DNA from 3 places in the Aeribacillus sp. FSL K6-8210 genome. Region 3 is predicted to be linked to each of the others. Evidence: predicted binding sites of a transcription regulator. Region 3 holds the regulator's gene; each other region holds the start of a gene.
What was found. The regulator CtsR, encoded in region 3, represses protease genes until heat stress. The targets are predictions, from matches to a motif close to ATGGTCAATAAAGGTCAAACA.
Positions count from the first base shown of each region.

Region 1: a site for CtsR is predicted at 1,861-1,881, ahead of clpB (ATP-dependent chaperone ClpB). Genes of this name have one in related genera too.
Region 2: a site for CtsR is predicted at 1,824-1,844, ahead of NSQ41_RS06890 (ATP-dependent Clp protease ATP-binding subunit). Genes of this name have one in related genera too.

Region 1 covers NZ_CP150172.1:1,062,940-1,072,893, reverse strand. The annotation lists gene clpB (ATP-dependent chaperone ClpB) at 1-1,846, opposite strand, end outside; gene NSQ41_RS05310 (YjzC family protein) at 1,956-2,135, opposite strand; gene argF (ornithine carbamoyltransferase) at 2,492-3,412, opposite strand; gene NSQ41_RS05300 (carbamoyl phosphate synthase large subunit) at 3,409-6,486, opposite strand; gene NSQ41_RS05295 (carbamoyl phosphate synthase small subunit) at 6,479-7,543, opposite strand; gene NSQ41_RS05290 (acetylornithine transaminase) at 7,601-8,758, opposite strand; gene argB (acetylglutamate kinase) at 8,755-9,567, opposite strand; gene argJ (bifunctional ornithine acetyltransferase/N-acetylglutamate synthase) at 9,530-9,954, opposite strand, start outside.
Region 2 covers NZ_CP150172.1:1,415,140-1,425,093, forward strand. The annotation lists gene NSQ41_RS06890 (ATP-dependent Clp protease ATP-binding subunit) at 1-1,706, opposite strand, end outside; gene NSQ41_RS06895 (hypothetical protein) at 1,950-2,984, shown strand; gene NSQ41_RS06900 (metallophosphoesterase family protein) at 3,017-3,754, shown strand; PreQ1 riboswitch class I at 4,128-4,171, shown strand; gene queC (7-cyano-7-deazaguanine synthase QueC) at 4,352-5,011, shown strand; gene queD (6-carboxytetrahydropterin synthase QueD) at 5,011-5,448, shown strand; gene queE (7-carboxy-7-deazaguanine synthase QueE) at 5,448-6,176, shown strand; partial or broken gene NSQ41_RS06920 (NADPH-dependent 7-cyano-7-deazaguanine reductase QueF) at 6,201-6,368, shown strand; partial or broken gene queF (preQ(1) synthase) at 6,752-7,075, shown strand; gene NSQ41_RS06930 (DUF2187 family protein) at 7,206-7,385, opposite strand; gene NSQ41_RS06935 (hypothetical protein) at 7,521-7,724, shown strand; gene NSQ41_RS06940 (sigma-70 family RNA polymerase sigma factor) at 7,786-8,295, opposite strand; gene NSQ41_RS06945 (spore germination protein) at 8,569-9,954, shown strand, end outside.
Region 3 covers NZ_CP150172.1:115,197-125,150, reverse strand. The annotation lists gene disA (DNA integrity scanning diadenylate cyclase DisA) at 1-751, opposite strand, end outside; gene radA (DNA repair protein RadA) at 755-2,131, opposite strand; gene clpC (ATP-dependent protease ATP-binding subunit ClpC) at 2,856-5,291, opposite strand; gene NSQ41_RS00635 (protein arginine kinase) at 5,288-6,376, opposite strand; gene NSQ41_RS00630 (UvrB/UvrC motif-containing protein) at 6,378-6,926, opposite strand; gene NSQ41_RS00625 (CtsR family transcriptional regulator) at 6,941-7,402, opposite strand; gene NSQ41_RS00620 (MgtC/SapB family protein) at 7,644-8,318, opposite strand; gene NSQ41_RS00615 (hypothetical protein) at 9,132-9,638, opposite strand; gene NSQ41_RS00610 (hypothetical protein) at 9,785-9,954, opposite strand, start outside.

The DNA of each region.
Region 1 (9,954 bases), 950 kb from region 3:
CGACCCCTGTCGGACCTAAAAAGAGGAAGGAGCCGATCGGCCTGTTCGGATCTTTTATGCCTGCCCGCGCACGCAAAACTGCATCCGATACTAATTCAACTGCATCGTCTTGCCCGATGACCCTTTCTTTTAATATTTGTTCAAGCTTCAGAAGCTTTTCTCTTTCCCCTTGTACAAGCTTTGCTACCGGAATGCCAGTCCATCTTGACACAATACCGGCAATTTCCTCTTCTGTTACTTCCTCGCGAAGCATCTTGTTTTCCTCTTTCTGCTTCATTTCTTCTTCCAGCTGTTTGATTTGTTTTTCCAGCGCCGGAATTTTTCCATGGCGCAGCTCAGCCGCTTTGTTTAAATCGTATTCATTTTCAGCATCAGCTAAATCTCTGCGTGCTTTTTCCAGCTCTTCCCTCAAGCTTCTAAGCTGTTGAATACCTTCGACTTCAAGCTGCCATTTCGCCTTCATTTCATTTGCTTTCTCTTTTAAATTTGCAAGTTCCTTTTGCAACTCTTCCAATCTGATTCGGCTGATGTCATCCGTTTCTTTTTTCAATGCAGCCTCTTCAATTTCAAGCTGCATAATCCTTCTCGTCACTTCATCAAGTTCTGTCGGCATTGAATCTATTTCCGTGCGGATCATCGCGCATGCTTCATCGATTAAATCAATCGCTTTATCAGGCAGGAAGCGTTCTGTAATATAGCGGTGCGAGAGCTCACTCGCAGCTACAATCGCCGAATCATGAATTTTGACTCCATGATGGATTTCAAACCGTTCTTTTAGTCCTCGTAAAATAGAAATCGTGTCTTCCACAGACGGTTCGCTCACAAGCACCTGTTGAAAACGCCGCTCAAGCGCCGGATCTTTTTCAATATACTTGCGATGTTCATCAAGTGTCGTTGCTCCTATGCAGTGCAGCTCACCTCTCGCAAGCATCGGCTTTAACATGTTGCCGGCATCCATCGCTCCTTCTGTTTTGCCGGCCCCGACTATTGTGTGCAATTCATCAATAAATAAAATAATCCGTCCATCGCTCTTTTTAATTTCTTGCAAAACAGCTTTTAATCTTTCTTCAAATTCTCCGCGAAACTTGGCTCCCGCAATGAGCGAGCTCATATCTAAAGCAAATATTGTTTTATCTTTTAATCCCTCCGGTACATCTTTTCGTACAATCCGATGGGCTAATCCTTCCACGATCGCTGTTTTTCCAACCCCTGGTTCACCGATTAACACCGGGTTGTTTTTCGTTTTTCTTGATAAAATTCGGATCACGCGCCGAATTTCTTGATCACGGCCAATGACAGGGTCAATTTTTCCTTCTTTCACCTCTTTAACTAAATCACGGCCGTATTTCTCCAATACTTCATAAGTGCTTTCTGGATTAGGTGATGTCACCCGAGCATTCCCCCTTATTTCCTTTAACACTTTCAATATGGCAGCTTTTGTTAAGTGATATTGCTGAAAAAGCTCTCTCACTTCTTTTGAGCTCGATTCGGTAAATGCCAATATAATATGTTCAACTGATAAATAATCATCTTGAAAATCTTTCCTTATTTCGTCCGCTTTTGCAAAAGCTTCTGAAAGAGTACGGGAAATATAAATACTTACCTCACCGTTTCCGTGAACAGATATTTTCGGCTTTTTTTGTAAATACTCGTTGATCGCTGACTCAATTTGTTGTACAGGACATTTAAGCTTTTCTAAAATTCTTGGAAAAATCCCGTCAGACTGCCGCAGAAAAGCAAGTAAAATATGAAATTCATCCACTTCTTGATGTTCATGTTCTTTTGCGATTTTTTGAGCTTCTACCAGACCTTTTTGCAGCTTCTCCGTGAATAGATTTACATCCATACCGAAACGCCCCTATTTTGACTTTTTTTGACCTTTAATTTTATTATAACTTCTTTATAAATCAAGTAAAGCCATTCGTTTTCCGAATGGCTTAGCGTTGTTCGAAATATTACGGCTTGCGCTTATAGGTCCAAACCCGATTATGGTTGGATGTTTCGGGGAATCGATCTCCTGCTTTGAGTTCAACCTTTTTGGGATCGACCACCATCGATCCGGTCTCGCCGACTTCGATGTAAATTCCGTTGTTAGGTGCTTTTTGACCAGGCCTGAATTGACGATTTTGACCCATGAATCATCCCTCCTTGGACATTATTGTTGGCTATCAGAAGATTTTTCATGTATAGACAGAAACACCTTTGATAATTTTCATTATGTGATGTACTTCGAAACTTTACTCAACGCCCAAAATCGAACCCACTGCATATGGCATCCTTTTGAAAAAATCGTTTAAGCGTTCAAGCACCGAATGCTGGGTCAAAAGCTCTTTTTACTGTTTCTGTGAGAAACATTATTTCCAATTATTTCTAAAATCGTCTCACCTGTCGTTTTTTTTGTCTGGATATACATGCAGTAGAGTAAAACCTTTCGCCCCGTTTCAAAAGAAAAAAGCAGGAGATCATCCTGCTTTATCAACGAAAGATCTTGTTAAGCCATAATTTCTTTTAAAATTGCTTTTTGCGCATGAAGGCGGTTTTCGGCCTGCAAAAATACCGCTGATTGGCTTCCGTCCATCACTTCATCTGTCACTTCCAAACCGCGCGCAGCCGGCAGGCAGTGAAGGAAGCTTACATCTCGTTTTGCTTTTGCCAGCAAGGATTGATTTACTTGAAACGGTTTAAATGCTTTCATTCTTGCTTCTGTTTCTTCTTCCTGTCCCATGCTGACCCAAACGTCCGTATAAATAATATCAGCATCCTGAACCGCTTCGTCTGGATTATGAATTAATTCGACTTTGCCGCCCGTTTCGCCAGCAATTTCTTTCGCCTGTTTCAAAATGCTTTCATTTGGCTCATAGCCTTCTGGGGCTGCGATCGTAAAATGAGCGCCAACTTTTGCGCAGCCAACCATAAGGGAGTGGGCGACATTGTTGCCGTCGCCAACATAAACGACTTTTACGCCTGAAAATTTGCCTTTCAGCTCATAAATTGTCAATAAATCAGCTAACGCTTGGCAAGGATGGTACAAGTCGCACAAACCATTGATGACAGGGACAGTTGCATATTCGGCAAGCTCTTTGACCCGATTATGGTCAGTTGTGCGGAGAAGAATGGCATCCACATATCGCGACAATACTCTCGCTGTATCAGCGATTGTCTCACCGCGCCCGAGCTGTAGCTCTTTTGAAGAAAGAGCAAGCGCATGTCCCCCTAATTGCAGCATTCCTACTTCAAAGGAGACACGAGTTCGAGTGGATGATTTTTCGAAAATCATCGCCAGCGTTTTCCCATGAAGAACGTTTGATAGCGGATTTTGTTTCAATTTCAATGCTTCCTCGAGCAAATATTGAATTTCTTCTGATGTAAAATCAAGCAGCTTTAAAACGTTACGACCTTTAAGTGTGCTCATAAACTCATTTCGACTCCTTTATCTGACAGTTCATGTAAAGAAATAGGCGTGTATTTGCTAACTGTTAGTGCACTTAAAAATGCCTGAAATGATGCTTCTTCCGTCAATACCATAATTCCTCGTTCAAGCGCTTTTTGTCGTCTTGCCTTTGCCTGATCGTTTTCTTCCGGATTATAATAAAGCACCGCTTCTTTTTTCTCAAGCCAACTTTCAAAATTATCCGTTACCGGTTTTATATAATCGAGTACATCATCTTTCTTATCTCCATCCACAAAAATACCGTCCGAATGAATTGGAAATAAATGATCGAATACCTTCCGCATCGCTTCCTCCACAGATTTGCCGACACACATTCCTTCGCCCGTCGATTTCATTTCCGGACCTAGTTTCATATCGACATCTGAATGGGCGTGCGTTGAAAATACCGGATATTTAATAGCCACATATTCATGGGCTGCTATTTGAGGATGTAAGTCAGTTAACATTTTTCCGGTTAAAATGGTTGTCGCAAGATCTACTAACGGCACTCCGGCAACTTTGCTGACGATCGGCACAGTCCGGCTCGCACGCGGATTCACTTCCAGCACATAAACGTCCTGACCATCAATTAAAAATTGAATGTTCATAATGCCTTTATATTGCAAATGTTGAACCATTCTTTCCGCATAGTCGGTCATTTTTTCTTTTATTTCTTTTGACAACGACACAGCTGGAAAAATCGCATAACTATCGCCAGAATGAACACCAGCGGGCTCGATATGCTCCATAAATCCCGGAATAAACACATTTTTCCCGTCAGCTATTAAATCAACCTCCGCTTCCTGACCAAAAAGGAATTCATCTAAAAGAAGAGGAAAATGATTTTCGTCCGTCTGCTCCACTAACGAAAGCAGCTCTTCTTGATTTTTTACCTTCACCATGCCTTTTCCGCCAATAACATATGAAGGTCTTAACAGGATCGGATACCGCAGCTTTTTCGCTTCCGATATCGCCTCCTCTTTTGTATGTGCCATTGCTCCTTGAATGTGCGGGATATTCGTTTCGTCTAATAGCTGATAAAATCTTTCTCGATCCTCCAATATGTCCAGAAGCTCAGAAGTTGTACCAAGCAGCTTCACGCCTGCTTTTTCAAGCTTCTCCGCTAAGTTGATCGCCGTCTGGCCGCCAAATTGGACGAGCGTTACGTCAATGTTTTCATTTTCAACAACATTTAATATATGCTCGACTGTTAACGGCTCAAAATATAATCGATCCGCTGTTTCATAATCAGTGCTGACCGTCTCAGGATTATTGTTGATCATGATCGCGTCATATCCAAGCTTTTGCAATGTTTGAATGCAGTGAACAGCACTGTAGTCAAACTCAACTCCCTGTCCGATGCGAATCGGGCCGGAACCAATGACAAGCGCCTTCTTCTTTCCTCTTGTGGAGACAGCTTCGTTTTCACCGAAAACGTACGTAGAATAGAAATAATTTGTTCTCGCTTCAAATTCTGCTGCACATGTATCAACCATTTTGAATATGGCTTTAATCCCCCACTCTTTACGGAGCTTTCGGATTTCTTTTTCTTCTGTCTTTTGCCAATATGAAATCGAACGGTCGGAAAAACCGAAAAATTTCAGTTCTTTTAAAAGGCTTGGAGACAGCTTTTCTTTTTTCGCTTTTCCTTCAAGTTCAATTAGATGGTTGAAAACATGCAAGAAATAATAGTCAATTTTTGTCTGGCTGTGAAGCTCATCTATAGAAACTCCTCTTCTTAACAGCTCCATTAAGATGAAAAAGCGTTCATCATCTGCATGCTGGAGGCGGTTAATAAGAGCTGACGTATCTTCTTTCACAAGCTTAGGCAAATAAATGCCGATATTATTTAATTCCAACGATTCCGCAGCTTTTTGCAGAGCGGCTTCCATCGTCCGTTCGATCGCCATCACTTCGCCGGTTGCTTTCATCTTTGTTCCAAGCTTCCGATCTGCTTTTGTAAATTTATCAAACGGCCAGCGCGGAAATTTGACAACTACATAGTCAAGTGCAGGTTCAAAGCTGGCATATGTCGACATCGTTAACGGGTTCTTCAGCTCCGCTAATGAGTAGCCAACAGCTAGCTTTGCAGCCATTCTGGCAATTGGGTAACCGGTCGCTTTCGAAGCAAGTGCGGAAGAGCGACTTACCCTAGGGTTGACCTCAATCACGTAATATTGCTTGCTTTCAGGGTCAAGTGCAAACTGAATGTTGCAGCCCCCGACCACCTTTAATGCATCGATGATTTTCAAAGCCGCCTGCCGGAGCATTTGATATTCTTCATCTGTTAATGTTTGAGATGGGGCAACAACGATCGAATCCCCGGTATGAATTCCGACTGGATCAATGTTTTCCATATTGCAGACGGTAATACAAGTACCTTTTGCATCGCGCATCACTTCATATTCGATTTCCTTAAATCCGGCAATGCTTCTTTCCACAAGCACTTGATTGATTGGGCTCATTTTAAGTCCATTTGTGACAATGGAAATAAACTCTTCTCGGTTGTAGGCGATGCCTCCGCCTTTGCCGCCAAGCGTATAAGCCGGACGAATGATAATCGGAAAGCCAATTTCATCAGCAAATTGAAGGGCGGACGGAACATCCTCCACAATTTTGCTTTCCGGGATCGGCTCGTTCAAATCAATCATCAGCTTTCGAAATAGCTCCCGGTCCTCCCCTTTTTGAATCGATTCGATCGAGGTTCCGAGCAGTTTCAAGCCGTATTTTTGCAAAATCCCTGCCTGATCAAGCTCCACAGCTAGATTTAAAGCCGTCTGGCCCCCCAATGTTGCCAAAAGGCCGTCTGGACGTTCTTTTGCAATTATTTTTTCAATGCTTTCCACCGTAAGCGGCTCTGAATAGACCGCATCGGCAATTTTCGTATCGGTCATAATCGTTGCAGGATTGTTGTTAACAAGTACAACTTCAAATCCTTCTTCTTTTAACGCCAAGCATCCCTGTGTCCCAGAATAGTCAAATTCCGCCGCTTGGCCGATAATGATCGGACCTGAACCGATCACTAGTATTTTGTTTAATGATGTATCTTTAGGCATAGACTTTTTCTCTCCCTGCTGCTACATATGTGTCTAAAAATTCATCAAAAATAAAACTAGCATCTTCCGGTCCTGGATGGGCTTCCGGATGAAATTGAACAGACATGACTTTCAATTTTTCATGCTCAAGCCCTTCAACTGAGCCGTCATTGACATTTGTATATCGCAATTTAAGAGGTGTTTTTTCCAAGCTTTTTTTATCCACCACATAGCTGTGGTTTTGTGATGTAATAAATACGTTTCCTGTTTTTTGATCAATTACCGGATGGTTTGCTCCGCGGTGCCCGAATCTGAGCTTTGTTGTATTCCCGCCAAACGACAGGGCAATCAGCTGATTCCCTAAACAAATCCCGAGCGTCGGATATTGCTTCATCAATTGGTTTAATGTTGAAAAATAATTTTTCATTTGCTTTGGATCGCCCGGTCCGTTCGACAGCACGATGCCATGCGGCTTGATTTCAAACACTTTTTCCATTTGATGAAACGGAACGACTGAAACTTTACAGCCTCTTTTCAGCAAAGAATTCAAAATCGATTTTTTAAATCCAAAATCAATTAACGCAATGTGTGTCGCACCATTGCCAAACGTTTCGATTTCGCTTGCAGAAACGTCGCGAATCGGAAAATCGGAGAGCTTATCCTGAGAGTCGTATTGTTTGTCTTTTGAAATGACCGCATGCAATGTCCCTTTTGATCGGATTTGTTTGACAACAGCTCTCGTGTCAACATTTGTTAAATAAGGAATATTCCATTTTTGTAAATAGTCTTTTAATGAACGGTTCGCTTTATAATGGGAATAGTGTTCAGTCAGCTGAAAAAGGATGACCCCTTTCACCTGCGGCTTTTTGCTTTCAAAATCTTGATCATTGATACCGTAATTGCCAATAAGCGGATACGTAAAAACGACGATTTGATCTTTGTAGGAAGGATCTGTCAACACCTCTTGATATCCTGTCATTCCTGTATAAAAAACGAGTTCCCCTTTAACAGGAGACACGATTTCATCCATCTTGCCTTCAAAAACTGTTCCATCTTCTAATACAAGATAACCTTGCATATTGAACACCTCTTTGATGTATATTTATACAACAATTTGCAAGAAAATTCTTCTCTTTTAGGAAGAGAAGATCTTTTCTTTTTTCAAAACAGAAGCAATAATGCCCAGTCCTAAATCAATTTCTTCATTCGAAACAGTGAGCGGAGGAAGAAGCCGTAACACATTGGATCCAGCTGAAAGTGCTAGAAGTCCTTCTTCTCTTAAAGAAGCAAGCACTTTATTGACCTCAATATCCAGCTCAATTCCAAGCATCAATCCTTTACCCCGCACTTTTTTTACAGTAGGCACATCTCTCAAGAGTTCTGATAGACCTTCGAACAGCCGCTGACCTTTTTCCTGAACGCTTTGCAAAAAGCTTGGCTGAAAAACAGTTTCCAAAGTCGCTTTCGCAGCTGCCATAGCCAAATAATTCCCGCCGAACGTTGAACCGTGTGTTCCCGGTGAAAAACTTTCGATCAATTCTTGTTTTCCGATCATGGCTCCGACAGGAAATCCGCTTCCCAATCCTTTGGCGACAGTGATAATATCCGGAGAAATGCCGTAATGCTGGTAGCCGAATGCTTTTCCGGTGCGTCCGATTCCAGTTTGCACCTCATCGACGATGAATAATGCGCCGATCTCCCTGCACTTTTCTTCTACCGCCAGTAAAAATTCCTTCGTTGCAGGAATAACTCCTCCCTCGCCCTGAACCACTTCCAGCATAAAAGCAGCTATATCCTCATCATGAATGTTTTTCACCGCAGCTGCATCATTGTAAGGAAGATATTCGAACGTAGGAATGAGAGGACCGAACCCTTTATGTACTTTTTCTTGAGCAGTAGCCGTCATAGTCGCAAATGTTCTGCCGTGAAAAGACTGGTAAAATGTAATGATTTTATGTTTGCCGGTATGTTTTCTAGCCAGTTTTATGGCGGCTTCATTCGCTTCGGCGCCGCTGTTCGCAAAAAATACGGCATCTCCGCTTGAATGCTCCACCAATTGCTTGGCAACCTCTTCTTGAAGGGGGATATGAAAAAGATTAGAAGTATGCCATACCTTTTGCAGCTGTTCAGTGATGGCATCCGCCACTTGCTTCGGACAATGACCCAGGTTGCATACAGCAATTCCGGAAATAAAATCTAAATATTTTTTTCCGTTTGCATCATATGCATAGCTTCCTTCTGCTTTTTCAATCGCCACATCCCACTTCGCATAGGTTGGAAATAAATAACTCATTTGACCACGACCTCTCGTTTTTTCGTAATTTTCGTCCCGATCATTTTCCCTTCCTTAAAAATACGGTCGTTGCCGCTCACAATCATCACATGCTCAAGCTGATCAGAAAGCGCATCTAAAGCCGCCTGTACTTTCGGAATCATCCCGCCGTAAATAACCTTCTGTTCAATGAGTTTTTCGATCATCGTTTCCGTCGCTTCTTCAATAAGCTTGCCGTCATGTAAAATTCCCGGAACATTCGTCACAAACAGCAGCTGTTCCGCATTTATTTTTTCAGCAATTGCACTAGCAGCCAGATCTGCGTTGATATTTAATTTTTGCCCATCCGCCGTTATGCCGATCGGGGCAATGACTGGAACATAGTCAAGAATTAGCAGCGAACGCAATAGTTCATCATTAATCTGCTCGACTTTGCCGACAAAGCCAAGATTTTCTTCATCTAAAAATGACGAGACAATTAGCTGACCATCAGTGCCTGAAAGGCCGATCGCTTTCACATTTTTTTGTGTCAACAGAGCCGTAAGCTGTTTGTTAATTTTTCCTGAAAGAACCATTTCTGCAATTTCAAGCACTTCTTTTGTCGTTTTACGCATGCCGTTGTAAAACTCGCTTTTTACATTTAATTTTGTCAACATATTGTTAATGTCCGGTCCTCCGCCGTGGACGATAATGACCCGTTTCGTAGTTAACAGTTCTTTTATGCTGTCTAAAAAGCTTTCTGACAGCTGTTCCAGCATGCTGCCGCCAAGCTTAATGACAACAATCGGTTTATCATGTCCGGTAACTTGCATTGATTTTGACATACTCATATGTTAAATCACATCCCCATGCTTTTCCTTGTGCTTCACCATTATTTAACATTACCTTGATTTCTACGATTTCCTGATCCAAATATTGGATCGCTTCTTGTTCCGAAAATGAAGCCGGCAATCCGTTTTTAAATAATAAGATATGGCCGAGATACACTTCCATTTGATTCGGATCGAATTCCGCTCCGCTGTAGCCGGCGGCGCACAAGATTCTTCCCCAGTTCGCATCTTTTCCATATATTGCAGTTTTGACGAGGGAGGATCCGACAATCGTCTTGGCAATGATGTTCGCTTCCTGCTTTGATTTAGCCCCATTAACAGAAACTTCAATCAATTTTGTCGCGCCTTCACCGTCTCTGGCAATTTGCTTTGCTAAATCTTCGCTTA
Region 2 (9,954 bases), 1.3 Mb from region 3:
GAGGTCATAATAATGACCGTATCTTTGAAGCTGACGGTGCGGCCTTGGCTGTCTGTCAAGCGTCCGTCTTCTAATATTTGCAAGAAAATGTGCTGTACATCTGGATGAGCTTTTTCAATTTCATCCAGCAGGATAATGCAGTAAGGATTGCGACGAACCTTTTCCGTTAATTGTCCTGCTTCTTCATGTCCGACATAGCCTGGAGGCGAGCCGATTAATTTTGAAACAGAATGTTTTTCCATATATTCACTCATATCCAAGCGAATCATGGCATCTTTTGAACCGAACAGCTCCAAAGCTAATGTTTTCGACAATTCCGTTTTTCCAACGCCAGTCGGGCCGACGAACAGGAAGGATCCGATCGGTCGGTTTTTTGCTTTCAATCCAGCGCGGCTGCGGCGAATGGCTTTTGCCACTTTCCGGACAGCATCCTCTTGGCCGATAATTTTTTTCGCCAAGTTTTCTTCTAAATGTTTCATTTTTGCTTGCTCATCCTCTTGCAGCTTGCCGACTGGTATGCCGGTTTTTTCTTCGATGATTTTTTGAATGTCTTCTACTTGAACGATTGCTTGCTGTTTGTCCTTTCCTTGTTCAAGCTGCTTTTCAAGGGCAGCTTCTTCGTCGCGAAGCTTAGCTGCAAGTTCGTATCGTTCTTCTTTTAGCGCTTTTTCTTTTTCATGGGCAATTTGTTTAAGCCGCTCGTGGATGTCTGCTTCATTAGCCGGCTCGGCTTTTAAGTTTAATCTTGAACCAGCTTCATCCATTAAATCGATGGCTTTGTCAGGCAAAAAGCGGTCTTGAATATATCGATGAGATAGTGTGACGCAAGCTTTAATCGCATCTTCTGAATATTTGACTTGATGGTATTGTTCATATTTTTCTTGAATTCCTTTTAAAATGCTGATCGCTTCTTCAATGGAAGGTTCTTTCACAATAACCGGCTGGAAGCGTCGTTCAAGGGCTGCATCTTTTTCGATTTGCCGGTATTCTTTTAGAGTTGTTGCTCCGACAACTTGAAGCTCACCGCGGGCGAGCGCTGGCTTTAATATGTTGCCGGCATCCATAGAACCTTCCGCAGAACCAGCGCCGACTAAAAGATGAATTTCATCGATAAACAGGATAATGTTTTTCCGGGCCTGCAATTCTTGAATTAGCTGCTTCATCCGCTGTTCAAATTGTCCGCGAATTCCCGTGTTGGCGACAAGTGATGAAACATCCAGCAAATAAACTTCTTTATTTTTTAATTTTTGCGGAACGTCTCCTTGAGAAATTTTTAAGGCTAGTCCTTCCACAATAGCTGTTTTCCCTACGCCTGGTTCTCCGATTAAAACCGGGTTATTTTTGTTGCGTCGATTTAAAATTTCAATCACTCGTCTTACCTCATCATCGCGGCCGATGACAGGATCAATCAACCCAGCTTTTGCAGCATCCGTTAAATTTCGGCCGAATTGATCGAGGAAGCCGTTCTGTTTTCCGCCCCCTGATTTCGGTTGTGCTTGAACAGCTTGGTCAAAGCTCTCAAAAGAGTTTGGCATAAATGATTGAAATAATTCATCGAAACCGCTGAATCCGTAAAAACCACTTGGGATTTTTTGTTTATATTGTTGATAGCATTCTTGACAGAGACGCATTTCTTGTTTGTTGTGATTGATTTGTACATTTAATAAAACATTGGCTTTTCTTGCTTGGCAATTTTCACACAACATATAACATTCCTCCTTTTTGACTTTGATTAACTTTGACCAAAAGAAGAAACTTTTTTGACTTTCTTTGACCTTTTGGAATCAAAGAAACAATCTCAATCATTCAATAGTTAGATTCACTGTTTGACCTTTTCTGACTTTATTATACTTTGACCTTTTTTGACTTTCAAGTCTTTTTTACAAATTTTTTTCGTCTTTTTTTCCCTTCTTGTCCATATATTGTTGATAAAGTAAGGTGGGTGAAACATGAGCAATAAATGGGTATTGGCACTTCAAATAGCTTCTGTCTATATCGGCACTGTCATCGGTGCAGGGTTTGCAACGGGAAAAGAGATCGTTGAGTTTTTTTCAAAATACGGCGCTGGAGGAATTGTTGGAATTATTTGTTCTGCCGTTTTATTTGTTTGGCTGGGAACGAAAATGATGTTGATCGGAAGACGCATTAATGCATCTTCGTATTTGCAGTTGAACCAATTTTTGTTTGGGACGTTGTCAGCTTATGTAGTCAACGGCTTGATGTTTATGATGCTGATTGGCATCACATCGGTCATGCTGTCGGGGGCGGGGGCGATTTTTGAAGAGCAACTGTCGCTTTCAAAGCAATTTGGAATTTTTTTAACGATTGTGCTTTCCATTGCTGTGATTTCGTTTGGAGTCAAAGGGCTGTCTTCCGTCAATCTATTGGTTGTTCCGCTTTTTATTTTGTTTAGCCTGATCATCTCCATTGAAGCCATCATTAGGGGTGATTTTATCGATTTATCGTTGGATGGAGTGTTTCAACCAGTCAAATCAAGCTTTTTATATGTTTCTTTTAATCTCTCTCTTGCTCAGGCTGTACTTGTTCCGCTCGCAAACGCAATAAAGGATGAAAGCGCCATTAAATTGGGCGGAGTTGTAGGCGGTCTCGGATTAAGCTTCATTTTATTTTCCAGCTATTTCTCTCTTCTGCATTTGCCGGACGCCGGGCTTTTTGAAATCCCAATGGCTGAAATTGTCAAGCAGCTGTTTTCAGGCTTTTATTACATATACATCCTTGTTATTTTTGGAGAAATATTTTCATCGTTGATCGGTAATCTGTATGGTTTGGAACGGCAATTATCATCGGAAAAGCCTTTGGCAAAAATCGCTGGTGTCATTTTCATCCTATTATTATGTTATTTAGTCAGCCTGATAGGATACGGAAAGCTTATTTCCACGCTTTATCCGCTGTTCGGGTATATGAGCATTGCCTTTTTCATATTATTAATGTTCAAAAAAATTCCAGACGATAACAAATCATGATAAAATAGTAGGGAAATGAAGGAGGAGTTTATTTGGATAAAATCGCGGTCATTTCTGATATACATGGGAATATTCCAGCGTTGTCGTCTGTATTGAAAGATATAAGCTTGCGAAATGTAGATCGAATTTTTTGTTTAGGAGATCTTGTCGGAAAAGGACCTGAATCAAAAGAAGCGATCGATATCGTCCGCAGCTCCTGCGATTTTGTTTTAAAAGGAAACTGGGACGAGCTGATTACAAGGGAAGATGTAAACGATGTCGTTCGCTGGCATCAAAATCAGTTGTCGCAAGAAGACATAGAATATTTGCGTAGCCTCCCGTTTTCCATTGATTTTTATATGAGCGGCCGCCGGCTGCGGCTTTTTCATGCATCCCCTTTCAGCGTCTGGATAAGGGTACAGCCTTGGGATTCGATTGAAAAAAGATTGTCCATGTTTGAAAACAGCGTTGAAACCGGTTTGGGAACGAAGGAGCCGGATGTTGTCGGATACGGTGATGTTCATAATGCCTTTATACAGCATTTATCCGGCAAAACGCTTTTTAATGCAGGCAGTGTCGGTAATCCGCTGGACCTGCCCGAAGCATCCTACTGCATTTTGGAAGGCATGTTCAACTCGGAGAAAAGGGCTCCTTTTTCGATTCAGCACATACGTGTTCCATATGATATTGACCTTGCCATTCAATTAGCTAGAAAAAAAGAAATGCCGGAACTAAAAGAGTATATTCAGGAATTAACGACCTCACGCTACAGAGGCTTGGAAAAGGCATGATGCGGAGGTAAAAGTAAAATTATTGTAGGCAAAAATTAGCGCCTTCATTTAATGAGAACTCTGATTGCTCATTAAATGAAAGGGAAAGTGTGGCAGTAATATGAGAAAGTGCGGCTGCTCCTGGTAGAATGATCATGGACTACATTTAGATAAAAAATTGCCCACAAACGCTCGGCTCAATCCTGTTTTTTGAAAAAAGAAGATTTTTTTTACCAAGAGAGTACCCTGAAAAAAGTGATTTCGCTATCAAAAATAGCGATTAAAAAAGTTGCCCACAAAGTCTTGAGTGACTCCAGTCGGAGCATGCCGTTTGCATAACCAATTCTGTATGATATAATAAGATACAACTTGAATAAAAATCCGTTTCGAAAGAACGGGAGAGGTTCTAGCACACCCTCTATAAAAAACTAAGGAAAACTATATCCTTGGGATATAGTTTTTTCAATGTTTGCGAAAGGTTTAGAAGTTGAATAGATTTATGATGATTTCGAAAGGCTTCTGAACAGCTTGCTTCCGCCACTGTAGCAGAAAAAGTCAGTTTCTGTTTAAGCTAGGCAGTGTGAATGGCTTTCTTTTTTCAGAAAGGAGCGTTTTCAAATGGATAATAAGAAAGCGGTCGTTGTGTTTAGCGGAGGACAAGACAGTACAACTTGTTTGTTTTGGGCGAAGAAACAATTTGATGAGGTGACCGCTGTCACGTTTCATTATAATCAGCGGCATGCACAGGAAATTGAAGCAGCGAAAAACATTGCGAACGAAGCCGGCATACCTCATTATGTGCTGGACATGTCCTTATTAAATCAAATGGCGCCGAATGCATTAACGCGTTCAAATATGGAAATTGAACAAAAGGAAGGAGAGCTTCCCAACACTTTTGTTCCGGGGAGGAATTTAGTTTTTTTGACATTTGCCGCCATTTTGGCGAAACAACTGGGAGCGAAACATATTGTGACAGGTGTATGTGAAACGGATTTCAGCGGCTATCCTGACTGCCGGGACGTGTTCGTAAAATCCTGCAATGTAACGATTAATTTAGCGATGGAAGAGGAGTTTGTGATTCACACGCCGCTTATGTGGATCAATAAAGCGGAAACGTGGAAGTTTGCCGATGAATTAGGGGTGTTCGATATCATTCGCGAAAAAACGTTGACGTGCTATAACGGCATTATTGGCGACGGATGCGGCGAATGTCCTGCTTGCTTATTGAGAAAAAGGGGATTGGAACAATATTTGGCTGAAAAAGGAGCTAATACGTGATGCTTCATCAATTTTATCCGCAAGTTTTTCATAGTTATAGTTATGAGCTGAATAAAGATATGCAAATATCTGCTGCACACTACATCCCGCATGAAAAAGCGGGGAAATGCGCCCGTGTACATGGCCACACGTATTTCGTCAATCTCACTATTTGCGGTGATCAGCTTGATGATTCAGGATTCCTTGTGAATTTTCAGCATTTAAAAAAATGGGTTCATGATCGATTTGACCATACGCTGCTCAATGACCATACGGATGTATTCAATGGTCAAAACAGCGAAGACTTTCCAACGACAGAAGTGGTTGCGCGGAAAATTTGGGAAATTGTCCAGGATCATTTAAATGTACTCCCGAATAAACCGAAATGCTTGCAGGTGTTTGTCAGAGAAACGCCGACAAGCTATGTTGTGTACCGCCCGAAAAGGGAGATGAAATAATGAAAAAAATACCGGTCATCGAGATTTTTGGACCAACCATTCAAGGGGAAGGAATGGTGATCGGACAAAAAACAATGTTTGTCCGAACGGCCGGTTGCGACTATTCATGCAGCTGGTGTGATTCAGCTTTTACGTGGAACGGTTCAGCAAACGATGAAATTAAACAAATGACAGCAGCGGAAATTTTGGACGATCTTATTGAGCTTGGCGGCGATCGCTTCAATCACGTCACCATTTCGGGCGGAAATCCGGCATTGATTAGAGGATTGGATGAATTGATTATCCTTTTAAGGGAGCAAGGATTTCGCACTGCACTGGAGACACAGGGAAGTCGTTATCAAGATTGGTTTTTACTAATCGATGATTTAACTCTTTCTCCCAAGCCTCCTAGTTCAGGGATGAAAACGAACTTTACTGTGCTTGATGACATTATGAAGCGGCTGATCGATGGCGGACGGAAAGACAATGTTAGTCTAAAAGTTGTTGTTTTTAATGAGGAAGATTTTGATTACGCGAAAAACGTCCACCTTCGCTATCCAAATATTTCATTTTATTTGCAGCCTGGAAATGATCAAGTAAACGAACAAAATGATCACATCCTGAGAAATCAGCTTTTAGAAAAATTAGAATGGCTGATCGAATTGACTGTTCAATCAAAAGAAATGAACGATGCTCGAGTTTTGCCGCAGCTTCATGCACTTGTTTGGGGAAACAAGCGCGGAGTGTAAATGAATAGGAAAGGATGAAAAAAGATGGCTGGAAGAAAAGATGATGAATTGAAAGATCTGACGCTGTTAGGCAACAAAAATACAAAATATTTATTTGAATACAGCCCAGAAGTGTTGGAAGTATTCGATAATAAACATCCAGACCGCGATTATTTCGTGAAGTTCAATTGTCCGGAGTTTACCAGCTTGTGTCAATAAGGGCACACTTCAGTGGCGACACTGTCGGATAAACCTTGTGAATTCAGGGGAAGAGGATAATGGAGTAAAAAGCGGAAATGGCAATTGTGATCGAATAAAAGAAAAACATGTTCTTGTCTCTTATTCCCATTATCTTTCCAACCCTGAGCCAAGCCTCAAATTTAAGGGAATCTTCTTCTTAAATTTGAGGAAGGTGCAGAGACTATCGAAATCACTCCAGCATGAAGCGAGTAAGAGTAGTGTTGGAGGAAGAGAGTAGAGTACACCAAGATGACAGCATATATTATCTTGGTGGAAGCGCAAGGGTTCTTATTCAATATCGCAGTTGAATAAGAATATGATATAGTCCACCTGTTTGTGAAAAACAGAGGCCAATCACCGGACAACCGGACTTCGCGACCATTTATATCAGCTATATTCCAGACAAAAAATGTGTGGAAAGCAAGTCGCTGAAGCTTTATTTGTTCAGCTTCCGCAACCACGGCGATTTCCATGAGGACTGTGTTAATATTATCATGAATGATTTAATCAAGATCATGGAGCCCCGCTACATCGAAGTATGGGGAAAATTTACGCCGCGCGGCGGTATTTCTATTGATCCTTATGTCAATTGGGGACGTCCTGGAACAAAATACGAGAAAATGGCGGAGTATCGTATGATGAACCATGATTTGTACCCGGAAAAAGTGGACAACCGATAAAGCAAGTCGCTTGAGGAGTTTTTTTGATAAAAGAACCTGCCGAAACTTGCGTTAATTGTAAAAAATTCTTGAAATGGCACTAAACTCTTTGATATAAGAAAAAGTAAAACGGAGCATTCAATTCTCCGTTTTACTTTCCGACAATTTTATAGTTTTTATGATTAACTACTGTTTTTTGTTCCAGATCCATTTCCCGAAAGTTTTCCATGTACGTAAGATCGACGATGACGGAATTTTCATTTACTTTTTCGACAATTCCTTTGAGACCGTCTTTAAATTCAATAACATCTCCAACTTCAGCAATTTTCATTTGTTCTCTCCTTTTTTATGGATTTTCAAATATTTTGCATGATTTCTTTAGAATTGTAAAGTTTTTTTGGACAATCGCAAAAAAATAGGTAAAAAGTTTCCATTGCTCGGTAGACTGTTTTTCATAGAAAAGGAGATGGTCGAGTTGACAAATCAAGAGATACAAGACATTTTAAACAAGCTTCGTGATGGAGAACTGGAAGAATATTGTGTATCAAAGGAAGATTTTATGGCGTTTCGCAAAGTGCTGATCGAAAGGGAAGATTTTAAACATTTTCATGGAACAGCAAAACGCGGTGGCAGCATTGTTTACCGATATACAAAAGATCCAAGAAGCTGACCGATGTCAGCTTCTTAATTTTTGGCACATCTTCCCCTTAAAAACTGCTATTAAAGACTGTTCACTGTTCTTCCCGTGCCTTTACGGCATATTTCTTCAATTTTTTTAATGCTCCTTTTCTCCAATTTTTTACTTTGTTGACTGTGACATTTAGCTCCTCTGCAATTTCCTTCTGAGTTTTTCCTTCAAAAAAATACATGGTAAACCAAATTCGTTGAGCATCTGATAAAGCGGGGGCAATCCGTTCATATAAATCTCTTGCTTCAATGTCTGTATATGGAAAAAATTCCAATTTAGCAGCTATTATGTCATTCGCATGAAGAACATGCCTTTCTTTATATGTTTGTTTTTTCCTTAATTCTGTCATGAGCGAGCCTTTTATCGTTGCATAAGCATAAGTGGCAAACCGTCCTTTCTGTTCGTCATAATTGATGCTTGCTTTCCAGAGGGCGATCGCTGCTATTTGAAAAAACTCGTCTTGGTCTGTATAAATATTTAAAGTTTTCATAATGTGAAAAATTAAAGGGCGAAAAGCAGTTAGCATCTCCTCAAATGATTGATTCTTTTCCACGTGTGCGCATCCTTTCAAAGAGCGCGCTCTTTTTTTTTCCGCGGTAATACAATCGTAAACGGTGTAAATCATTTGAGCGAATCATCATGATTTAGATGATACGCGTCCAATTGTCTGGGAAATTCAATTTTCTATATAGGAAAATACAATTATTTCGTTTCAGCCTCCTCCGTTTTCACCATTTTCCTCCTTATTTCTATAGAAGAAATTTAATTGAATAAATAAAAAGATGGCTTGAAAAAATAATGGAAAGAGGTGGGATGAATGAGCCGAATGTATAAGCAAAATTGGAAAAGAAAAGATTCAATTGAAAAATTGTTTGCTGTCTTCCGCAGTTCTACTGATTTTATTCAATATGACGTCAATACAAGCCATATCAAATATTGGATTTCATATTTTGAAACGTTAGTGGATGTAAATATATTAAATGAAAACATTTTAAAGCCGATTCACTCAAAATATTGGCAGTCATTAGAAGAACTAAAAAACATTTTACCGGTCAAAGATATTTTTTTAACCATTGATACGGATTTAATGAAGGAAAAGCTTTTGGAAGGCTTTGTTATGATTTCGCTAAGCGAATATGGATCTCCGTGCTTGCTCGTTAATGCAAAATTAAACAAAGCTAGAGAAGTTACACTCCCGGAAGTGGAATTTACGGTCATCGGTCCGAAAGAGGCGTTTGTTGAGTCCATTGAATCCAATATTAATTTAATTCGAAAACGATTGCCGATTGAAGAGCTGCGCATTCGGACTTTAAAAATTGGCAGGCTGACGCAAACGAGATTAGCGATCATCTATATAGAAGGCATAGCGGATGAGGAAAATGTATTTACGGTTTGGCAAAGAATTTCTAATATCCAAATTGATCAAGTGAATGATAGTTCGTACATTACGGAAATGATCTCTGACAATCATAATTCTCCCTTTCCTCAGCTGTTGGATACGGAAAGACCGGACCGTGTAGTTTCCATTTTGGCGGAAGGGAAAATAGCGGTCATTGTGGACGGCTCTCCCCATGTATTAATCGGTCCGACAACTCTTGTCGAATTTTTCGCATCGTTTGAAGATTATTTTTTAAATTGGATTTTGTCTTCCTTTTTCCGTATTATCCGCCTGTTTGCTGTCTCCTTTTCCATATTGGCAACACCGATTTATGTAGCTGTTTTAAATTATCATTATGAGTTAATTCCAACTGATTTACTAAACAATTTTGTCACATCCAGAAGGGAGGTCCCAGTTCCGCCTTTTTTAGAGGCGCTGTTTTTGGAAGGAACGATCGAATTGCTGCGTGAGGCGGGCGCCCGGCTGCCGACAAAGGTTGGACAAACGATCGGCATCGTCGGGGGGATTGTAATCGGAACAGCTAGTGTGGAAGCAGGTTTAACAAGCAATATTTTGCTCATCATTGTAGCGCTTGCTGCATTAGCATCATTTACAACACCTGTCTATAAAATGGGCAATACGATCAGGCTTTTGCGTTTTCCATTTCTCATGTTTGCCGAAATGTACGGTCTTTTAGGAATCGTTTTATGCTTTTGTTTTTTAGCGACCCATCTTTTACGATTAACTTCTCTCGGACGTCCTTTTTTGGAACCAATCTATCCTCCGAGAATTTCCGATTTAAAGGATGCATTCCTGCGTATGCCGTTTTCAATG
Region 3 (9,954 bases):
GCTTTAATACTGGAATAGGATCATTCAGCCGCTCCATGCTGTAATCTTTGATAAGCAGAGCCGCTTCTTTTTCAATATCTGCTAAAAGCTCGGTCATCTGAAGCTGAATCAGCTGCCCTTCTGTACCGAGTTCGTAAATATAATTAATAATTTCACTCTTAATTCGCAGCACCATTTCTATTCTATGTAAAACTTGGATCACTTCATCGATCGTGACTAAATCTTCAAACTCTAAAGACCCTAAATTATTAATGGATTGGTCAGTGGCAGATTTATACTTTTCCAACGTCCGCAAAGCTTGATTGGCCTTCGTCAAAATGACGCCGATATCCCTCAACGCATAGCGGGAATTGCCAAAATATAATGTGACGACATTTCTTCTTTCAGAAATAGCAATTACGAGATTTCCTGTTTGCTTTGCTACTCGTTCAGCTGTTCTATGCCTCATGCCTGTTTCTCTTACCTCTATGCTCGTATCCGGAACGAGCTGTGCGTTTGCGTATAAAATTTTTTGCCCTGAGTCGCTTAAAATAATGGCTCCATCCATTTTAGCTAGTTCATATAAATAGGCGGGGGAAAAAGGGCAATTGATATAAAATCCCCCGTCTACAATTTGTTTGATTTTTTCGTTATATCCTACAACAATTAGCCCCCCGGTCTTTGCGCGCAGCACGTTTTCAATTCCTTCCCGGATTGGTGTGCCTGGGGCTACAAATTGCAAGATTTCCTTAAGCGATTTTTCTTGTTTCATAGCTTATCCCCCTATTGCAAGTTCGAGCGCTTCTGAAATGTTTTGCACACCGACAATTTCTATATCTTCCGGCCATTTCCAACCGCCCAGATTGGCTTTCGGTAAAAAAATCCGCTTAAATCCCAGTTTGGCAGCTTCTTGTACACGCTGTTCAATTCGTGAAACCCTTCTAATTTCTCCTGTTAAACCAACCTCACCTACAAAAACATCATAAATGTTCGTCGGAACATCTTTAAAGCTTGAAGCTATACTGATGCAAATTGCCAAGTCAATTGAAGGCTCGTCTAATTTCACCCCGCCGGCAACTTTTAAGTAGGCATCTTGGTTTTGGAGCAATAAACCAACACGTTTTTCCAATACCGCCATCAACAAAGAAACACGATTATGATCAATCCCATTTGCCATCCTTCTGGGGTTTCCAAAGCTTGTCGGGGTGATTAAAGCTTGTATTTCGACTAGAACAGGTCTTGTCCCTTCCATGGAAGCGACTACTGTTGAACCAGATGCCCCTTTTGCACGCTCTTCTAAAAACACTTCTGACGGGTTGAGCACTTCTTTAAGACCTGCTTCCTTCATTTCAAAAATTCCTATTTCGTTAGTGGATCCGAACCTGTTTTTAACTGCCCGTAAAATTCGGTACGTATGGTGTCGATCACCTTCAAAATACAATACAGTATCAACCATATGTTCTAAAATGCGCGGCCCTGCAATTGTGCCGTCTTTTGTTACATGACCGACAATAAAAATCGGAATTCCTTTTGTTTTTGCCAATCTCATTAATTCAGCCGTACATTCTCGAACCTGAGATACGCTACCAGGAGCAGAAGCAATTTCACTGTTATAAATCGTTTGAATGGAATCAATGATGACAAAAGCCGGTTCAGTTTCCATTATGGATTGAATGATGATTTCTAAGTCCGTTTCAGAAAGCACGAATAGTCTTTCGCCTTTTACCCCGAGTCGGTCGGAGCGCAGTTTTGTCTGTTTTAAAGATTCTTCTCCCGAAATGTATAAAACATCGTTCCCTCTCTCTGCCAGCTGTGAGGAGACTTGCAATAAGAGAGTGGATTTTCCAATTCCAGGATCCCCTCCAATTAAAACGAGAGACCCTTTTACAATTCCGCCTCCCAATACGCGGTTAAACTCATGAAGTCCTGTAAGCATTCTAGGTTCTTGCGCAGCTTGGATTTGATGAATTGGAGAAGGTTTGCTGACAGTGGATGATTCGGAATGACTAAAAGCAATGCGGTGTTTTCCCTTTGGCTTGATAACTTCTTCAACCATTGAATTCCATTCGCCGCACCCTGGACATTTTCCCATCCATTTCGGCGATTCATATCCGCACGATTGACAAATAAATTTTGATTTGATCTTTGACATTCGGTTATTCCCCACTTCGTTCAATCGATAAACGACAATATAATGAATCGAGTAGGAGGGAGCGATTAACTCCCGTCCTCTCACACCACCGTACGTACGGTTCCGTATACGGCGGTTCAATTAAGATAATTGACGCAAGTCTTTATAACTTCCGTGAATAGCTGTTCTCTTTATGCCAGTGGTCACTCCACCCTCCAAGAGATCTCCCACGGGATTCACCGCTTCCTCCCTCAAGTGAGGTACTACGTTTTCTGTGTTCATCATGACTCACTGAATGCCAAGGGCTATTCTCTCTTAATTGTTCGGTCCTTCTTAGTTGTTCTAGACCAACTAATACTATGACCTCTGCTGACTTCTGACTGTTCAGCTATCTATCACTAGATAGGTTACCAAGGTTACTTGGCGTGCCAGCCAGACCTCCCCGGGTAAGAGTGTAATCTTTCCTTCCATCCATCTGCTTCATTTACTCTGTATCACCTTCGGCAGAAAGGGCTTTGTTTTGTCTTGCAAACTCACCCAGTGATACCTAGCCTCATATGAAGTTCGTGTTCCGAGAGACCCAAAGTTTGCCGCTCGCTTCCTTCAGATTCCGCGTCACCACGGACACCCTTGCGTTAAGCTAACTGCTACTTCTGCCTTCGCAGCTCGGGACTTTCACCCTATAGATTACACCCATGCCGGGCGCACAAGAGAGGGGCATACGTGAAGCTGTATGCCCATTGGATTATTGAACCTTTTCTGCAGTTTTTACGACAAATTCATTATTTTGCACATCCAATACAACTTTTTGACCTTGCGAGATCGTGCCTTTCAATAATTCCTCTGATAAGCGATCTTCGACATATTTTTGAATCGCTCTCCGCAACGGACGCGCTCCATATTCTAAGTCAAAGCCTTCTTCAGCCAGCTTTTCTTTTGCACGATCCGTTAATTCGAGTTCTATATCCTGTTCTTTTAATCGTTTTGTCAGCTGATCCGCCATCAGCGAAACAATTTCTTTCAAATGTTTTTTCTCTAAAGAGTGGAACACAATAATTTCGTCAATCCGGTTCAAAAATTCAGGACGAAATGCTTTTTTCAGTTCATCCATCACTTTGTTTTTCATATCTTTATAATTTTCATTTTCGTCTTGAACATTAAAGCCGACATATTTATTCCGTTTTAATTCGCTTGCCCCTACATTTGAAGTCATGATTAAAATCGTATTTCGAAAATCAACGGTGCGCCCTTTTGAGTCTGTGAGTCTTCCGTCTTCAAGCACCTGCAGCAAAATGTTAAACACATCTGGATGAGCTTTTTCAATTTCATCCAATAATACGACTGAGTATGGCTTGCGGCGCACTTTTTCCGTCAATTGTCCTCCCTCTTCATAGCCTACATATCCAGGAGGCGAACCAACGAGCCTTGACGTAGAATGCTTCTCCATATATTCTGACATATCGATTCGAATCATAGCATCTTCGTCACCAAACATTGCTTCAGCTAATGCACGGGCTAATTCCGTTTTCCCTACACCTGTCGGTCCTAAGAAGATAAATGAACCGATCGGACGCTTCGGATCTTTTAAGCCTGCACGTGCCCGTCTGACAGCTTTTGCGACTGCAGTGACAGCTTCTTCTTGACCAATAACGCGCGAGTGTAAAATTTCTTCGAGATTCAAAAGCCGCTCTGATTCTGTTTGGGCAAGTTTAACAACCGGAATTCCCGTCCAGCTTGAAACAACCATTGCAATATCCTCTACGGTCACTTCAGAATTTTCTTGACCTTGTTTTTCCTTCCATGATTTTTTCGTTTCCTCTAATTCCTCTCTGAGCCGCTGTTCTGTATCTCTTAATGAAGCTGCTTTTTCAAATTCTTGGCTTTGGACTGCAGCTTCTTTTTCTTTTCGCACTTCTTCTAATTTTTGCTCCAATTCCTTTAAATTCGGAGGTGTTGCAAATGAGCGAAGACGGACTTTGGAGCCTGCTTCATCAATCAAGTCAATCGCTTTATCAGGCAGGAACCGATCGGAAATATACCGATCTGAAAGTTTAACAGCCGCTTCAATCGCCTCATCGGAAATGGATACCCGGTGGTGTGCTTCATATCGGTCTCTTAAGCCTCTTAAAATTTGAATGCTCTCTTCAATGGACGGTTCGTCGACTTGGATTGGCTGGAAGCGCCGTTCAAGTGCAGCATCCTTTTCAATATATTTACGGTATTCATCCAAAGTCGTTGCCCCGATACATTGCAATTCTCCCCGAGCCAAAGCAGGTTTTAAAATGTTGGAAGCATCAATTGCACCTTCCGCCCCGCCTGCGCCGATCAGTGTATGAAGCTCGTCAATAAATAAAATGATGTTTCCTGCTTGGCGAATTTCATCCATTACCTTTTTAAGGCGGTCCTCAAATTCCCCTCTATATTTTGTGCCAGCTACAACTGTTCCCATATCAAGGGTCATAACGCGCTTATCTCTCAAAATTTCAGGAACCTCATTATTCACAATTTGCTGAGCAAGTCCCTCTGCTATGGCAGTTTTCCCAACACCAGGTTCACCTATTAAAACAGGATTATTTTTTGTTCTTCGGCTCAAAACCTCGATGACACGCTGAATTTCTTTGCTTCGGCCGATGACTGGATCAAGTCCGCCCTCCCGTGCAACAGCCGTTAAGTCCCGCGCAAGACTATCAAGCGTCGGAGTATTTGCGTTTGTCATCGAACTTCCTTGATGGCTTGAGGATACTTCATTGCTGCCTAACAACTGTAAAACTTGCTGACGCGCTTTGTTCAAGCTTACTCCGAGATTGTTTAAAACACGCGCAGCAACTCCCTCGCCTTCTCGAATTAATCCCAATAGAATATGTTCTGTTCCGACATAAGAATGTCCTAATTTTCTTGCTTCATCCATTGACAGTTCAATGACTTTCTTTGCTCTCGGTGTGTAATGGATCGTTTGCGAAATTTCTTGTCCCCGTCCTATCAGGCTTTCCACTTCATTTTGGATTTTTTCTGGACTTAATCCTAGAGCGTGAAGCGCTTTAGCGGCAATTCCTTCTCCTTCGCGCACGAGCCCAAGCAATATGTGCTCTGTGCCGATATTGTTATGTCCGAGGCGTACAGCTTCTTCCTGCGCTAAAGCAAGCACTTTTTGCGCCCGTTCCGTAAATCTCCCAAACATCATTGTTCATCATCCTCCCTTTGCTTCCTTTCTAATTGAAGCCTTTCACGAATTAATGTTGCCCTGCGAATATCCCGTTCATTCGGCCGTAGAACTCCTCCTGAATATTGTTGCAGAAATCCGGGCTGAATTAAAATCATAAGCTCATTTAAAACACTGCGTGAAACATTTTGAATAATTCCCAGGTCAATTCCTAAGCGCACATCTGATAAACATTGAATTGCTTCTTTCGATGGAATAATTCTGCTGTATTTGAGAGTGCCGTAAGAACGATATACACGGTCTTCTAGATGATGCGGATTCGTTTTATATAAAGCATCTCTTGCAGCCCGTTCTTGAGCAATTAATTGCCCGACAACACCTATTAAATCATCGACAATATCATCTTCTGATTTGCCTAGCGTAATTTGGTTCGAAATTTGGAATATATTACCTATCGCTTCACTTCCTTCTCCGTACCGACCTCTCACAACCAATCCTAATTGATTGATAGCAGGTATAATTTGGTTAATCTGCTGTGTTAAGACAAGTCCTGGAAGGTGCATCATCACGGAAGCCCGCAAGCCGGTACCGACATTTGTTGGACAGCTAGTTAAGTAGCCCCTATGTTCATCAAATGCATAATCAACTTTTTCCTCAATCCAATCGTCAAGATTCATTGCCATTTTCAACGCTTCTTTTAGCTGAAGGCCCGGGAACAAACATTGAATTCTAATATGATCCTCCTCGTTTATCATGATGCTCACTTCTTCGTTTTCAGATAAAAGGCACCCTCCAAGTGCTGATTCTTCCATTAAATAAGGACTAATCAAATGCTTCTCTACAAGTACGCGTTTTTGAATAGGCTGAAGTTCATTCATTTTCAGCAGCACGAATGTTCCTAAACCGTCAAACACTCTTTGTGAAAATGATTCTTCAAATGTATTTAAAACAGCCAAGGCTTCTTCATTCGACATAATGGTAGGAAAGCTGATATTTTCTATATTTCGCGCCAATCTGACTCGGCTGCTCAGCACAATATCGGAATCAGGTCCTTCTTGATTCATCCAAGGGCTCATGGCTGAACGAATAAATTTTTGAAAGGACATGTCATACTCCCCTTTCGTTCCGTCCATTTATCTTCGCTTCAATGGACCGAATTTCATCCCGAACTTGAGCTGCTCTTTCGAATTCCTCTTTCGCAATTAATTCTTGCAGTTCCTGTTTAAGCATTTTCAGGCGCTTTTTCAAATGAATACTTCCACCGGTCCGTTTCGGCACTTTACCGCCGTGAGTTGTATTCCCGCCATGAACACGTTTTAAAATCGGGGTAATTTGGTGATAAAACGTTTTGTAACAATGGGAGCACCCGAATTTACCAATTTTCGTAAATTGATCAAACGTCATATTACATTTCTCACATTGAATGACCTGATTTTTCTTGAAAACATTTTGCCCTTGGCTGCTAATGGCGCTGTCCATATTTAATAATCCGGACAATAAGTTGTTTATAGAAAAGCCTGGATTCATATTGAATATGAATACATCACTTTTTTCCTGTGCACATTTTTCACATATATGCACTTCAGTCTTTTCGCCGTTGATAATTTTTGTAAAGTGGAAAGTAGCGGGCCTTTCATGACATTCTTGACAAATCATCGTCCATCACATCCTCACTTGTATTTTAACGAGGTGAGCATCGCCTTCATCATCCTTGCCCTCAATTCGTCTCGATCAGGCAAATCAATATATAAAACAGACCGATCAATTACGCTCAACATAATTTTCGCTTCTCTTTCTGAAATAACCTCTTCATCAGCCAATCTCAAAATAATATCCTCCGCCGACGATTGTGACAGCCTTTTACCAATGGCATTTAAAATTTGATTGATCAGCTGGATACGGTCATTGATTCGAATTTTCATAATTCGGATATAACCGCCTCCACCCCTTTTGCTTTCGACAATGTAACCCCGTTCAATTGTAAAACGAGTGTTGATCACGTAATTGATTTGCGATGGAACACATTGAAATTTATCCGCAATTTCACTTCTTTTAATTTCAACAATTTCTTTTCCGCTAGAATCTAATACATGCTTTAAATATTGCTCGATAATATCAGATATATTCCGCACCTCGAAAAACACCTCCTTCAACTTTTTGATTGGAATTGCAAAACGCTCAAGAAATGTGCAATATCCTTGAGGGATAGGAGGCAAGATGTTTACGTAATGCTTATTTCCTAAACGATAACAACTAGTCACTTGACTTTGACTATATTTGACCTTAATTATAATATAAATTTTTTTTTGTGTCATTTCAACAAAAAAGCTCACTAATAATATTGCCATTTACAATATGGAAAAAACCCGCTCTTTAAAAAACTTTTTTAACTTCTTGAAATTTCAATAATTCGTTTATGATTTCAGGCATTTCATCTTTTGGAAGGCCAATTTCAAGTAAATATGAACGCTTCGCATGTTTAGTTTCTTTTGGCTTTGACAATGTAAAATGAATTTTATAAACAGAAATATTTAATTGTTCAAGTTTCCGAGTAAATTCCACCAAATCATCTTCTGGAAGATTAACTTGTATCCATTTTTTGCTTGACTTCTCAGCAAAAAAAGCCTCCACCTTATTGAGAAAGATCAAACTCAACAATACAATCAAGGTAGAAAAAATCGCCAGCGGATACATTCCTGCCCCAACAACAAGGCCAAGTCCTGCAACAACCCAAATCGAGGCTGCCGTCGTTAATCCTCTTACCGTAACCCCTCTCACTAATATCGTTCCAGCACCTAAAAAACCAATGCCGCTAATGACATAAGAAGGAATTCTTGCTGGGTCAAAACGAATATTTTCATAACGATCCATATATTCTTCAAAGCCATAAAGAGACAGCAGCATCATCATGCAGGAGCCGACACCAACTAACAAATGAGTGCGAAAGCCTGCTGGATGCCGTTTAAATTCTCGTTCAAGGCCAATAAATCCACTTAAAATGACTGCTAAAACAATGCGAATCAACATAATTTTCCATTCCTCAGGCATTATCATTCCTCCTCACCATCCAAATGACTTTTTCTGATTTGGCCATATATGAATAATGACTTTTGTTGTTCTGACCATATATGAATTTTGAAATGATACAGTATTATACTTTCCCATTATATGCGATGAACAGTGCTCAATATTCAATTGTTCTTGAGTATGAGACTAAGAATGATATGAAACAAAAAAGCACTTTTAGAGCTGGCTTTAAAATCAAACGAAGCTTTCACTGCTCATATGCTTCAAGAATGGAACAGTTTATGCTTCTGAAGTAGCGATCAATTAATTATACTCCGATTGAAGGTTTTAAAGAAAGCGAGCTTGATTGCAATAGATGCGGAGGATCTTCAGAAGAAGCGAGCTCTTAGTTGTTCGTAAATTTGTCGTTTTTGTTCGTTCTGTTTTAAGCTGTTTTGTCTGTTTGTTGTATATTTCCATTTACAAGAGGATAAAAGAGGCTTGAGCTTCTCAAACCGCATTGCAGCGAATAATTGTTTCGTCCATACTTTTTTACAAGGATAAGCAAATCTCGCCTCCATCGCTTTTCTCAGATTAATTAAAACGGTTTGCATCATTCAAATCAATTAAAGATGTTTTTGTAACAGCAAAAATATCCATTTCGGCTTTCGACAATTTTCTCGAAAAATTGGCTTTTAGACTGTCATTTCTTAATTTTTCATTTTATGATCATAACGGAAAGTATTGCAACGGAAAAACATCACAAAAAGCTAAAAAAGAAGCCGATTCCTCCACCGCCTTCACTATACACGAGAGGCGGCGGTCATATCGGCAAAAAAATAAGATGAAAGGTATTTATTCTATGTCACGATTAATAATTTTAGGCGGATCTAAGTTTTTAATAACGGGCTCTCTAGACTTTATATCTGCATACGTATTGATAATTTCCGGATCATAAATAATTTGCAGCCTAGAAAGCTTGCCTATTTGGTTTTGTGCACCTTCAAAATAATCGTTATTCGTAATTTTTTGCGCCCCACTAAAATTTTGATTGCTGGCCCGTCCCCTTATCGCATTTAAAACAATGCGCCTCGCTGATATTCCTCCTTCTATACGAATATTTGAACCAACTCCAAACATTTCTAATGCTTGTTCTGAATAGAAAAACCCTTTAATATTACTAGGTTCATCCTGGTTAACGCTATTATTTCTAATGTTTATATTTCCATTTGCAAAAATAATTAACGAACCGTTTTGGCCTAATCCATTGATGCGCGAATATTCAATCGTCACATCCCCCATTACATACATAATAGAATTAAATTCCGCATCAGCACCTCTAATCGTCAGATCACCGTTCACAAATATGGGGCCGTCCACCCGAATTTTGTCATAATTATTTGGGTTGTACGAATCAGACCACTCGTTGCCAATTGTTAAATTTTTCTCTATATAGGCTCCCTCCTTAAAGGTGGTCTGTTTGAATTGATTATCTGAATTGCGAATTGTTAATGACCTGCAGTGGCAAAGCTTTTAAAAAGATTATTCCCAGTAAATGTGTAATTTCCATCGTATTTTTCATTACACCATAAAAAACATTCATCATGACTCGCATAAACTTTGTCATTAGGCCGATTTTGGTTTGAGATTAGTCTATTATTAGCTTTTATGATCGTTA